DNA from 3 places in the Flavonifractor porci genome. Region 2 is predicted to be linked to each of the others. Evidence: riboswitches for the same ligand, from Rfam matches in the RefSeq annotation. Region 2 holds a riboswitch; each other region holds the start of a gene.

Region 1 (4,237 bases), on a different contig from region 2:
CCGGCGTCTCTGTGGCCCTGCTTACCATCTACGATATGTGTAAGGCCATCGACAAGGGGATGGAGCTGGGCGACATCCACCTGGTCCACAAGGAGGGCGGCAAGTCGGGGGTGTATGACCGTGGCTAATCCCCTGGTGGTGGCGGTGTCCGGGGTAAAAAACTCCGGCAAAACCACCCTCATTGAAGCCATGCTCCCTCTGCTGGAGGAGTCGGGCCTCACCGTGGCAGTGGTCAAACACGACGGCCACTCCTTCGACGCAGACCCGCCCGGCACCGATACCGGCCGTTTTATGGCCGCTGGAGCGGCAGGCACCGCCATCTTTGACGGGGAAAAGTTTAAGATTGTGAAGAAGCAGCCCGTAACAGAGGACTTCCTCATCACGCAATTCCCTGAAGCAGATCTGATCCTGCTGGAGGGCTTCAAGCATACCGGCTGGCCCAAGCTGGAGGTCGTGCGTAAGGGCAATTCGGAAGAGCCGGTGTCCGACCCGGTTACCCTGCTGGCCCTGGTTACCGATCTGCCCCTGGGGGTACCCGGCGTGCCGGTTCTTCCCCTGGATCAGCCCGATGAGGCGGCCCGTTTTCTGCTCCGTCTGGTAAAGGAGGATGGCGGCCATGCTTGACCAATTTGGACGAAACATCCGCTATCTGCGGGTGTCGGTCACCGACCGGTGCAATCTGCGCTGCCGCTACTGTATGCCCGAGGAGGGCGTAGAGTGGGTGGACCACAGCGCCATCCTCTCCTATGAACAGATCATCCGTCTGGTGCGTCTGGCCGCCTCTCTGGGCGTGGAAAAGGTGCGCCTCACCGGCGGCGAGCCTCTGGTCCGCAAGGGCCTGGCCAGTCTGGTGAAAGAGTTGAAGGCCATCGACGGTATCCGCACCGTCAGCCTCACCACCAACGGGGTGCTGCTGGCCGACCAGTTGCCCGGCCTTTTGAAGGCTGGGCTGGACGGAGTCAATCTCAGTCTGGACACTCTGGACCGGGCCCAGTTTGCCTCTCTTACCCGTAGGGACGAGCTGCCCCGGGCCCTGGAGGGGCTGGAGGCCGCCCTGGCCGCGCCGGGCCTCACCGTTAAGGTCAACTGCGTCCCCTCCGGCGGCAATGACGCCCAGCTGGTCCCTCTGGCCGCCCTGGCCAAGGACCGGGACCTGAGCGTTCGCTTCATTGAGCTGATGCCCATTGGCCTGGGGGACACCCTCATCCGCCGCACCGAGGAGGAGGTGCTGCAGCAGCTGGAGGCCGCCTTCGGCCCCGCCCTTCCCTGCCCCTCTGATGCTCTGGGCGGTCCCAGCCGGAATGTGACCTTCCCCGGCTTCCAAGGCAAGGTGGGCTTCATCAGCGCGGTTTCCCACCAGTTCTGTCAAAGCTGCAACCGGGTGCGGCTCACCGCCACCGGTTTTCTTAAGACCTGTCTGCAATACGACCACGGGGTGGACCTGAAGGCCCTGCTGGACGCTGGAGCAGACGATGCCGCCCTTCTCCAGGCCATGATCGACGCCATCGGCCATAAACCCGCCAGCCATCACTTCGGCGGAGACAGGCAGGAGCGGGACGAAGGGCGCAATATGAATCAAATTGGAGGATAAGACCATGGGCAAAGTGATCGCTGTCTGTATCAGTGAACAGAAGGGCACCCAGAAGAAGAATGTGGGCTCCGCCCAGTTTGTGGAGGACTGGGGCATCCAGGGGGATGCCCATGCCGGCAAGTGGCACCGGCAGGTGTCCCTCCTGTCCCACGAGCAGGTAGAGGCCTTCCGGGCCAGAGGCGCCGTGGTGGACGACGGCGCTTTCGGGGAAAACCTGGTGGTGGAGGGCTACGACTTCAAAGCCCTGCCCATCGGCACCAAGTTCCAGTGCAACGATGTGGTACTGGAGCTGACTCAGGTGGGCAAACAGTGCCATGCCCACTGTGAGATCTACAAGGTCATGGGAGACTGCATCATGCCCCGGGAGGGCGTGTTTACCAAGGTGCTCCATGGGGGCACCATCTCGGTGGGCGATACTCTCACCATCATGGAGGAGGGCTGAGTATGCGGGTAGCCATCATCACCCTCAGCGACTCCGGCTATGCCGGACAGCGGGAGGACAAGAGCGGTCCCATGATCCAGGAAATGGTGGAGGCGGCAGGCTATGAGGTGGTCCACACCGCTCTGCTGCCCGACGGCATGGAGCCTCTGGGCAGCGAGTTAAAACAGCTGTGCGACAACGACCTGGCCGACCTGATCCTCACCACCGGCGGCACCGGCTTCTCCCCCACCGATCTCACACCAGAGGCCACCCTTTCAGTCACTGAGCGCCCCGCCCCCGGCATTGCTGAGGCCATGCGGTGGCAGTCCCTCCAGATCACTCCCCGGGCCATGCTGAGCCGGGCGGCGGCGGGCATCCGCAAACAGACGCTCATGGTCAACCTGCCCGGCAGCCCCAAGGCGGTGCGGGAGTGCCTGGAGTTTATTCTCCCCTCTCTGGCCCACGGTCTGGAGATTTTAAGGGGTACTGCCAATAACTGCGCCCGATAAACCCGGTTCCCACTCCGTTTTCCGGAGTCCGGAATAAGACCAAAGAAGAAAGGAGGACTACAATGAAACTCAGCGCGAGAAACCAGCTGAAAGGCACCGTGGTATCCATTCAGGAGGGGGCTGTCAACGGCATTGTCAAGATCGACATCGGCGGCGGCAATGTCATTACCTCCACCATCTCCATGGCATCCATTCAGGAACTTGGCCTGAAAGTAGGCGGCACTGCTTACGCCGTCATCAAAGCCACTTCCGTCATGGTGGCTGTGGAGGACTGATCCCTGTCCCATCACTTCGAGCCTGTATCGCCTAAAGCGGAAGCCATGGCGGCGGGCCGGGGTATATCTGGAAACGGATATGCCTACCGTATTTGTAAAGGAGTTTTCAACATGAAAAAAGTGCTTGCCCTTCTGCTGGCCTTGTCCATGAGCCTGGCTCTGGCCGCCTGCGGCGGCGGCAATCCTGGTGCTGCCCAGAGCCCCGCCCAAAACAGCAACACCCCCGCCCAGACCGAGGAGGTTGAAGTGGTGGTATTTGCCGCCGCCTCCATGGAGGCCACCCTCACCCAGATCGCCGACCTGTACAAAGAGGTGGCTCCCAACGTGAAGCTCACCTTTACCTTCGACTCCTCCGGCACCCTCAAGACCCAGATCGAGGAGGGCGCGGTGTGCGACCTGTTTATCTCCGCCGCCCAGAAGCAGATGAATCAGTTGGACAGCGCCGATACCACTGGCACCAACCAGGGTCTGGACTTCGTGCAGTCCGACACCCGCATCAACTTCGTGGAGAACAAGGTGGTACTGGCGGTGCCTGTCGACAACCCCAAGGACATCCAGTCCTTCTCCGATCTGGCCAGCGACAAGCTGTCCCTGCTCTGCCTGGGCAACGACGACGTGCCCGTGGGAGCCTACTCCCTCCAGATCCTGGACACTCTGGGCATCGACATCACCGCTCTGGAGGACGCCGGCAAGGTGACCTATGCCTCTAACGTGTCTGAGGTAGCCAATCAGGTAAAGGAGGGGGCCGTGGACTGCGGCATCATCTACGCCACCGACGCCTTTACCTATGAGCTGACCGTGGTGGATCAGGCCACCGCCGAGATGTGTGATCAGGTCATCTATCCCGCTGCCGTCATGAAGTGCGGCGGCAGCGAGGCCAGCCAGGCCGCCGCACAGGCCTTCCTGGACTATCTGCACACCGACGCCGACGCCATCGCCGTGCTGGAGGGCGTGGGCTTCACCGTGATCCAGTAAGCATGAGGGCCTGCCGCCACGGCGGCAGGCCCATTTTCTAATCTTAAGGCAGGTGATTGGTTCTGGATCTCTATCCCCTTTTGAATTCCCTGCGCATTGCCGCCATTTCCACTGTGCTCATCTTCTTCCTGGGCATTCTGGCGGCCTACTATGTGGCCAAGCTGCCCCGGCTGGTAAAGGGCGTGCTGGACGTGGTGCTCACCCTCCCCCTGGTCCTCCCCCCCACCGTGGTAGGCTATTTCCTGCTGCGGCTGCTGGGGCCCAAGCGGGCCGTTGGGCTGTGGTTTCTGGAGGTCTTTGACCTGCGACTGACCATGGTGTGGTACTCGGCCATCTTTGCCTCGGCGGTGGTGGCCTTTCCCCTGATGTACCGCACGGCACGAGGCGCCTTCGAATCCTTTGACGTCACTCTGGCCCACGCCGCCCGTACCCTGGGCAAATCCAACGCCTGGATCTTCTGGCGGGT
Region 2 (4,237 bases):
CAGCTGCTCATTGTGTTCATCGTGGCTATATTGTTTTATGTGGGATTGAACCATTTCAATGTGGTAACAGTCCGGATCAATCAGTTTATGGGGGTTTTGTCCCCGTTTATCGTGGGCTTTGCCATTGCCTATCTGCTCAACACTCCCATGTGCTTTTTTGAGCGGAAGCTCTTTCCCAATCACCGCTTCAAGCGTGTTTTGTCCATCCTGCTGGTCTATGTGCTGGCCTTTGCCGTGGTGGCCATCCTGCTGGGTCTCATCGTGCCCCAGGTGGTGCAGAGCGTCAAGGATCTGGCGGGCAATATGCAGACCTACCTGACCAGCCTGGACCAGATGGTACAGGACCTGACCGAGCAATTTGACCTGGATTCCGACGCCATCAACGATATGTTCGGTAATTTCCAGAACATGATCAGCAGCGTGACCGCAAAGGCGGCGGAGGCCCTGCCCCAGCTGCTGGATGTGGGCTTCGCCATCGGAAGCGGCGTGATCGCGGGCATTACCGCCCTCATTTCCTCCATCTATATGCTGGCGGGAAAGGACCGGCTGGTGCCCCAGCTGAAAAAGCTGCTCTATGCTACGGTATCCAAGCGCCGCTCTGACCGGCTGCTGGAGATCTGCAGCCACGCCAATCGGGTGTTTGTGGGCTTTATCAACGGCAAGATCATCGACTCCGCCATCATCGGCGTACTTTGCTTCATCCTGTGCGCCATTTTCCGGATCCCGTACCCCATGCTGGTCAGCGTTACCGTGGGTGTCACCAATATCATTCCCTTCTTCGGTCCCATCATCGGCGCCATTCCCTGTCTGTTTATTCTGGTGATCGTGGACCCCTGGGCCGCCCTGCGGTTCTTTGCCCTGGTCATCGGATTGCAGCAGTTTGACGGCAACATCCTCGGGCCCAAGATCCTGGGCGACAGCACCGGCCTGTCCGCCATCTGGGTGCTGATCTCCATTGTCACCTGCGGCGGCCTGTTCGGTTTCCCCGGTATGATTTTGGGCGTGCCCACCTTCGCGGTACTCTACGCCCTGGTGCGGGAGTGGGTCAATAACCGCCTGAGAGCCAAAGAGATCGACGGCAACGGCAAGCCTCTTGAGGAAGCCGCTCAAAGGCCGACATCTGAAGAATAAAAAAGGCCGCCTTCCGCTACTCCTGATAAGGCTATCTTGAAGTGTGTTCTCGGATTGGGCAGGCAGTGCAGTTGCACTGTCTGCCTTTTCTGTTGTCTCACTCAAAGAAACCGTGTGGCACAACGACTTATGCGAGAATCAACCTTGCACAAACAGTACCTTGTTTGCTTTTTCGCCCATTAATTGCATTTCATATTGACATCGTCTGAAAATATCGTTATACTCTCCAAAGAATAACTAAATATGTTTCCGAGCCGTGGAGTCTAAGGCGAATGCTATGACTTGCGGCCTGACTGTCTGTTGACAGTCACTGAGTTATGCCGGAAACAGCATAGCTTTCCGTGTTTGAGAAGGAAACAAGACTGCTATGGCCTGCTAAAACTGTAGGTGCATGGTATATTTTTGCTGTCTTGTTTTCAAGGCAGCTTTTTGTTTTAAGTGAAGTTGCTATCATTTTTATACAGCTGATCTCCATTTTGGCTATGGGGATATACTTCACAAAGCCGCCTGTCCCCCTGACTCTGTGGAGGAAATGGACCAAATTCCTCATGGTTCATTGGAATGAGGTGGTCACAGACGAGGATACGGTGTATTTCATCGGAAATATTGGCGGTTACTGCACCCCATTTCCAGAGGTGCAGCTGAGTTATCCGGGTAGGCACAAGCACCTCGCTCGAGGCAACCGCGACACCTGTATTGAAAACCAGCAAATGTATTTTGAAACGGTAACAGACGTTCTCGAAACAGACGATGGAGGGCGGCACATCACACTTTGTCGCTATCCGATCAACCGTGCTCATCATGGTGATCCGGAACATGGGGCTTTTCGTTCAGACATGAAATTCCTGAAAAACACAGAGAGTGGAGTGCCTGCTTTCATCCGCTACCGCAGAGAAAACAGAACATAGTTTTTAATTGAGGAGGCAGCCTATGCGTATCAAATGGAACAATCAGACTGTGCGCTGGTTTGAAGATGCCGCAGAATACACCGGGTACAATAAAAAACTGGCACAGATCTTGAAAAAGTATATTCCAGAAGGCGAAACGCTCTGCGATTTGGGCTGTGGCGCAGGTCTTGTAGATCTAGCTTTGGCGGATCATTGTTCCGCGATCACCTGTGTCGATATTGCCCCGGGCGCGGTTGAGCATGTGCGCCGCAAGGCTTCAACACAGGGTATCGAAAACATTCATACGTTGTGTATGGATGCAGCGGAATTGACAGGCTCCTGGGACAATGTCATGGCAATTTTCTTTGGCGGAAGTCAGATTTATGACGACTATTTCCACCTGGCCGGAAAACGGTTTGTTCTAATTACAAACGCTCAATGCAAGGGGAATTTCGGCCCCGAGGGGCATCAGACGATAAAATGTTTCAATATAGCAACTACAAAAGCCTATCTGGACTCTATTGGCGTAAAGTATGTGCATGAAGCGCTTGTCCTTGAGTATGGGCAGCCTCTTACAGATATAGAGGATGCCCGTACCTTTGTCCGAACTTATACCCGCCCTATGAGTGATGAAATGCTGGAGGCGTACCTGGAGGAAAAGCTGGAGAAAACCGGAGACGAAAAGTGGCCCTATTATCTTCCCAACCGGAAAGAGTTTGGACTGTTTATCATTGAGAGGGATGAAAATGAGAAGCTTCCGGGATGATGTGGAACGGGCCGTGGCCTTTCATGGGCACCTCTGTTCCGGACAGTGCCTCGGCGTGAGAATGGCCCACATGGGGCTTCGTCTGCTTGGCCTTGACAACGAGACGGATCGAAAAAAGACCATGGTCTTTGTGGAATGCAATCGTTGCCCTGCCGACGCCATCATGATCGCCACCGGCTGCACGGTGGGGAAGCGTACCTATTATTGTATGGACATGGGCAAGACAGCGGCTACGTTTGTCAATCTGGAGACCAAGAAAGCGGTCCGTGTGGTCCGAAACGCACACCGTCATCCGCCTGAAGGGGAAGATCTGCTGGACTTTTACGAAACGCTGTCCGAGGAGGGCTGGCTGGAAGCACAGGAAGTCACTGTCGAACTGAAAGCCGGCGATATGCCCGGACCTCCCATGGAGATCGTCACCTGTGCCCGGTGCGGCGAGGAGGTCACGGATGGCCGTCATGTGGAAGTGGCAGGCGTCTCCCTCTGCCGCAGCTGCGCGGGGAGGCGCTATTACCGGGAAGCCGCTGCTGATCGGGAGTGTGGGAAGGGATGACAGAGAAGAAAAAGCTCCCATTCGGCACCGTGATCGTCATTCTGGTGGCCGCGCTGATCCTTGCCTGTATTCTGTCCACCACACTGGGGCGCTACCCAATCTCCATACGGGAGCTGGGGGGCATCACCTGGGATCAGGTGATGAAGCTGGTGGAGCAGTTGGGTCAGCGATTGGGGTTGGATGTGTCAGGACTCAGGCCGGAGCCTTTCTGGACGGCGACCCAGGAGGCACTGTTTTTGAAATACCGTGTACCTCGTATTGCCATTGCCTGTATGGTGGGCTGCAGCCTGTCTACCGCCGGCGCATGCTATCAGGGGGTGTTCCAGAACCCCATGGCAGCGCCCGACATCCTGGGAGCCTCCTCCGGAGCCGCGCTCGGCGCGTCGCTGGCCATCATTCTGGGCTATATGAACGCTGTCATCGGCGGTATGGCCTTTGTATTCAGCCTGGCCACCGTAGCCCTGGTCATCCTTGTGGGCAATCGGGCCCGAGGGAACCGGGTGGTGGGCCTGATCCTGTCGGGCGTCATGATCAGCTCGCTGGTGTCTTCCTGTACCTCCTTTATTAAGCTGATCGCAGACACCGAAGAGCAGCTCCCGGCCATCACCTATTGGCTCATGGGCAGTTTCAACGGCGCCAGGTCAGAGGATATCCTGTTTGCAGCCATCCCAATGGCTATCGGCCTGATCCCGATTTTCATTCTGCGCTGGCGGATCAATGTCCTGTCTCTTGGTGATGACGAGGCCCAGACGCTCGGGATCAACGCAAGACGCCTGCGCATGATTATTATCGTCTGCTCCGCCCTGATCACAGCGGCCAGCGTGGCTGTCAGCGGTATTATTGGCTGGGTGGGACTGGTGATCCCACACATGGTGCGGAGGGTCGTCGGGAATGACTACA
Region 3 (4,237 bases), on a different contig from region 2:
CTTCCACCGGCGGAGTGCCTGCCGGCAGTTCCACCAGGCAGTTGCATCCCACCAGGGAGGCCAACTGGCCGGAGGAATGACCCACCGGCAGGGCCACCTGCCCGTTCTCACACCGGCCCCGGAGAAACCGCCGCCGGGGGCTGGGCTTGTCATAGGGGGTGGTAAGGACTGCCTGCTTCTGCCGGGGGAGCAGATGGGGCTCCCCGGCCAGGGCGGCCAGCAGAGGACGGGCCAGCAGTTCAAAGGTGGTGAAGGCGGCAAAGGGATTGCCCGACAGAGACAGGATGGGCTTGCCCTTATACCGGGAGAACATGGCTGGGGTACCCGGCTTCAAGTCTACCTTCCAGAATGCCCGCTCTGCCCCCAGCAGGGGGAGGGCCTGATGAAAGATATCCTTGTCACCCACTGACACGCCGCCGGTGCTGATGAGCAGGTCGCAGTCCGCCAGCATCCCCTCCATGGCCTTCGCTACGGCGGCAGGGGAGTCGGCGGCGTGACGGCAAAGGGCGGGGATGCCAAGCTCCGTCAGCCGGGCGGTGAGCAGAGCCCCGTTGGAGCCGTAGATCTTCCCGGGAGGGAGGAGATGCCCGGTCTCCACCACCTCGTCCCCAGTGGTGAGCAGTCCCACTTTGGGTCTGCGTCGCACGGCTACCTCTGTCATACCGGCGCTGGCCAGTACGCCAAGGGCAGCAGCATCCAGCCGGGTGCCCTCCGGGAGCAGCAGGCTGCCCGTCCGGTAGTCCTCACCCTGGTAGATATAATTTTTATAAGGAGGGAGGGAGGCATAGATGTTTACCGGGTTGCCACGGTCGGTGTCCTCCTGGCGGAGTACGCAGTCACAGCCTTGGGGCAGCATGGCTCCCGTCATGATGCGGATGGCCTGCCCGGGCAAGAGAGGGGATTTTGCCTCATCTCCCGCATACAGGGTGTCTGCCACGGGCAGACAGACCGGATGGTCCCGGTCCGCCCCGGCAATATCGGCGGAGCGGAGGGCATAGCCGTCCAGAGGGGAACGGTCAAAGGGGGGCTGATCCATGGGGGCAACCACGTCTGCTGCCAGGGTGCGGCCCAGGGCCTGAAAGGCAGGAAGTACCTCGGTACCCAGGTGGGACAAACCCTGGGTCATTCGCTCTACCGCCTGCTCCAGAGAAAGATCGGTGTCCATGGTCAGCACCCCTTGCCAAAGGGGCAGATAGGATAGTGGCACTCCGGGCAGCCCAGGCACAGGCCACCGTGACCCAGGGCCTTCAGGTCGGCACGGCTCACCTTGACTCCGGCGGCGATGCGGGGGAGTACTAGGTCGAACACGGTGGCCTTGGCGTACATGACACAGCCGGGCAGGCCCATAATGGGGGTACCATCGGCAAAGTAGCCCAGCAGGAACATGGCCCCCGGCAGCACCGGGGCGCCGTAGGACACGATGTCCGCGCCGGTGTCCTTGATGGCCTTGGGGGTCTTGTCGTCCGGGTCCACACTCATGCCGCCGGTACACAGGATCATGTCCACCCCTTTGGCCTTGTAGTCCAGGGCGGCGGCGGTGATGGCGGCCATGTCGTCGCCGGGGAGGCAGTGCTCCGTGACCTCAATGCCGTAGGCGGCCAGCTTGTCAATGATGACGGGGGTAAAGGTGTCCTGAATAAGACCCTTGGCTACCTCGCTGCCGGTGGTAATGAGGCCGCAGGTTTTCAGCTTCCAGGGGGTGAGGGAGAGAATGGGGCCGGTGCCGGCCCGCTCCTCCACCTGCCGCAGCTTGTCCTCGGCAATGACCAGGGGGATGATACGGGTGCCCGCCAGCTTGTCCCCCTTGTGGACGACGGTGTTGGTGTGGCGGGTGGCGATCATGATGTCGTCCTCGCCGTTGAGGGCGTTGAGCCGCTCCACGTCCACCTGAAACAGGCCGTCGATGTCAGCGATGAGCTCGATCTTGCCCTCCTTCACAGCGGTACCGTGCATATGCTCATTCTGGCACAGGGCCTGAAGGCGGAGGGCGGCCTCGTCCTCATGGAGCATCCCGGGCTGGCGCTCCCACACGTAGAGGTGCTCCTTGCCCATGCTCAGCAGCACCGGGATATCCTCCTCGGTGACCACATGGCCTTTGCGGAACCGGGCGTCCTTGGTGACGCCCCGAATGATTTGGGTCAGGTCGTGGCAGAGCACGTGGCCCACTGCATCACGGGTGTCGATCAATTTCATGTTGTATTCCTCCAAACAAAAAAGAGGTACCGTCCGATCCGGTACCTCTGGACAGAAGGGTACAATACCCCCTGTGAAAGAGACTCCTTTTCAAAGACGGAAGGCCGCGCCGTTTCCAGAACGACCCTGGCGGTACGCCATAGGCTGAGCCCGTAGGCGGTTCCGCTCGGAGCACACTCAATTTTCATCAGCATACCACATTTTTTGTTAGATTGCAATGGTCAAGGTGGCACGGGTGTGGTACACTACAGAAAGAAAGGGGAGAGAGGCATGAGAAAGCTGCGGGGACGGTTTGCCCCCAGTCCCAGCGGGCGGATGCACCTGGGCAACCTGTTTTCCGGGCTGCTGGCCTGGTGGTCGGTGCGCTCCGCCGGGGGGACCATGGTGCTGCGGATGGAGGACCTGGACCCGGACCGGTGCCGGGCGGAATACGCCGATCAGCTGGCCGACGATCTGCGGTGGCTGGGTCTGGACTGGGAAGAGGGCTATCAGACGGGAGGGCCCCACGGTCCCTATACCCAGAGTGACCGCACAGAATTGTATGCAGACGCCTTCCGGGAGCTGGAAGAAAGAGGACTGATCTACCCCTGCTTCTGCACCCGGGCGGAGCGGCTGGCCGCCTCCGCGCCCCACCGGAGCGACGGACAGGTGATCTATAGCGGCAAGTGCAGACACTTGACAGAGAAGGAGCGGGCGGAATTGGGCGAAAAGCGTTGTCCTGCCTGGCGTTTGATGGTGCCTGACAGGGATGTTAGCTTTACGGATAAACTGCAAGGAACCTATACCGAAAACCTGCTCAAAGACTGCGGAGACTTCATTGTCCGCCGATCCGATGGGGTGTATGCCTACCAGCTGGCGGTGGTGTATGACGATGGGGCCATGGAGATCAATCAGGTGGTACGGGGGCGGGACCTGCTGGACTCCACCCCCCGGCAGATTTATCTCTACGAGCTGCTGGGTCTGACCCCGCCGGAGTTCTGCCACGTTCCTCTGCTGCTGGCCCCCGATGGCAGGCGGCTGTCCAAACGGGAGCGGGATCTGGATATGGGGGCTCTGCGGCAGCGGTTTACGCCGGAGGAGTTGACCGGCCTGCTGGCCTTCTGGGCCGGGCAGCTGGACAGGGCGGAGCCGGTGCGCCCGGCGGAGCTGGCCAAGGACTTCGACTGGGCCAAGGTGCCCGGAGAAGATATTACGATCGATCCCGATCAACTGTAAAAGGACGCCGCGGCAATCTGCCGCGGCGTCCTTTTATGTTCAGGAGAAGCTTACATTGCAGTCGGTGGGGACCACGCACACATAGGTGTTGCCCACGCCGAAGGTAATGGGGTTGCCGTTAGAGTCCTCATAATAGAACTGGCCGCTGGGGGCCTGCTTGCTCCAGGTCAGCTCGGTGATCTTGCCGCCGCAGGCGAAGTAGCCCTTGCCGCCGCTGGACAGATCCACGGTGATGTGGCCCAGATAGTCGCCGGTGTTGTGGCAGGCAGTCTTGAGGATGACCACGTTGGTGACCTCCACCTGCTGCTGGGTGTTGCCGTCTATGTAGGCCGCGCCGTACTCCTCCACCCCGTACTTACCTGTGTCCTCATTGTAGACGAAGCGGCCGGTCTTGTAGCTGGAGACGGGAACGGTGATCTGGGTGGCGTCCACGCCGTCGGCGGGAGTGCCGTCCTGAGCGAAGTTCATCTCATAGGTATAGCCATCCTTGTGGTCCAGGCGGATGTTGTAAGTGGGCAGCCGGTCCATGATGGACTGGCCGGTGGTGACCACCGTGTGCTCCAGGCTGTAGCTCTGCTTACGCACCGGGTCACGCCACATCAGGTTGCTGTTTTCGGTGCTGCCCAGATAGGGGCCCCGCACCGCGTCCAGGGCGGTGACGCCCCAGGTCTTGATTTTGCTGTAGGCGTCCTCGCTGCCGCCGGCATGGAGAAAGACAGCGTCGTGGCCCAGGGCAACCTCCAGATAGTAGGGACGGGCGGAACGGACGGAGCCGATAGTGCCCACCCCATCCAGGGACTGATAGACGCCCACCATGCGGGTGATGCCG

What was found. Region 2 has a riboswitch for molybdenum cofactor ahead of WHJ28_RS01550 (hypothetical protein). Riboswitches for the same ligand answer to the same signal wherever they lie in the genome.
Region 1: it holds a riboswitch for molybdenum cofactor, as region 2 does, so the genes downstream of both, modA (molybdate ABC transporter substrate-binding protein) here and WHJ28_RS01550 (hypothetical protein) in region 2, are expected to answer to the same signal.
Region 3: it holds a riboswitch for molybdenum cofactor, as region 2 does, so the genes downstream of both, WHJ28_RS13635 (molybdopterin-binding protein) here and WHJ28_RS01550 (hypothetical protein) in region 2, are expected to answer to the same signal.

The regions. Positions count from the first base shown of each region.
Region 1 covers NZ_JBBHLB010000018.1:13,704-17,940, reverse strand. The annotation lists gene moaC (cyclic pyranopterin monophosphate synthase MoaC) at 1-128, shown strand, start outside; gene mobB (molybdopterin-guanine dinucleotide biosynthesis protein B) at 121-624, shown strand; gene moaA (GTP 3',8-cyclase MoaA) at 617-1,591, shown strand; gene WHJ28_RS13610 (MOSC domain-containing protein) at 1,596-2,033, shown strand; gene WHJ28_RS13605 (MogA/MoaB family molybdenum cofactor biosynthesis protein) at 2,036-2,521, shown strand; gene WHJ28_RS13600 (TOBE domain-containing protein) at 2,584-2,796, shown strand; molybdenum cofactor riboswitch at 2,799-2,914, shown strand; gene modA (molybdate ABC transporter substrate-binding protein) at 2,908-3,771, shown strand; gene modB (molybdate ABC transporter permease subunit) at 3,834-4,237, shown strand, end outside.
Region 2 covers NZ_JBBHLB010000001.1:316,083-320,319, forward strand. The annotation lists gene WHJ28_RS01545 (AI-2E family transporter) at 1-1,131, shown strand, start outside; molybdenum cofactor riboswitch at 1,367-1,503, shown strand; gene WHJ28_RS01550 (hypothetical protein) at 1,473-2,039, shown strand; gene WHJ28_RS01555 (class I SAM-dependent methyltransferase) at 2,062-2,784, shown strand; gene WHJ28_RS01560 (FmdE family protein) at 2,765-3,337, shown strand; gene WHJ28_RS01565 (FecCD family ABC transporter permease) at 3,334-4,237, shown strand, end outside.
Region 3 covers NZ_JBBHLB010000018.1:18,356-22,592, forward strand. The annotation lists gene WHJ28_RS13630 (molybdopterin molybdotransferase MoeA) at 1-1,165, opposite strand, end outside; gene WHJ28_RS13635 (molybdopterin-binding protein) at 1,168-2,193, opposite strand; molybdenum cofactor riboswitch at 2,261-2,377, opposite strand; gene gluQRS (tRNA glutamyl-Q(34) synthetase GluQRS) at 2,464-3,408, shown strand; gene WHJ28_RS13645 (DUF3048 domain-containing protein) at 3,448-4,237, opposite strand, start outside.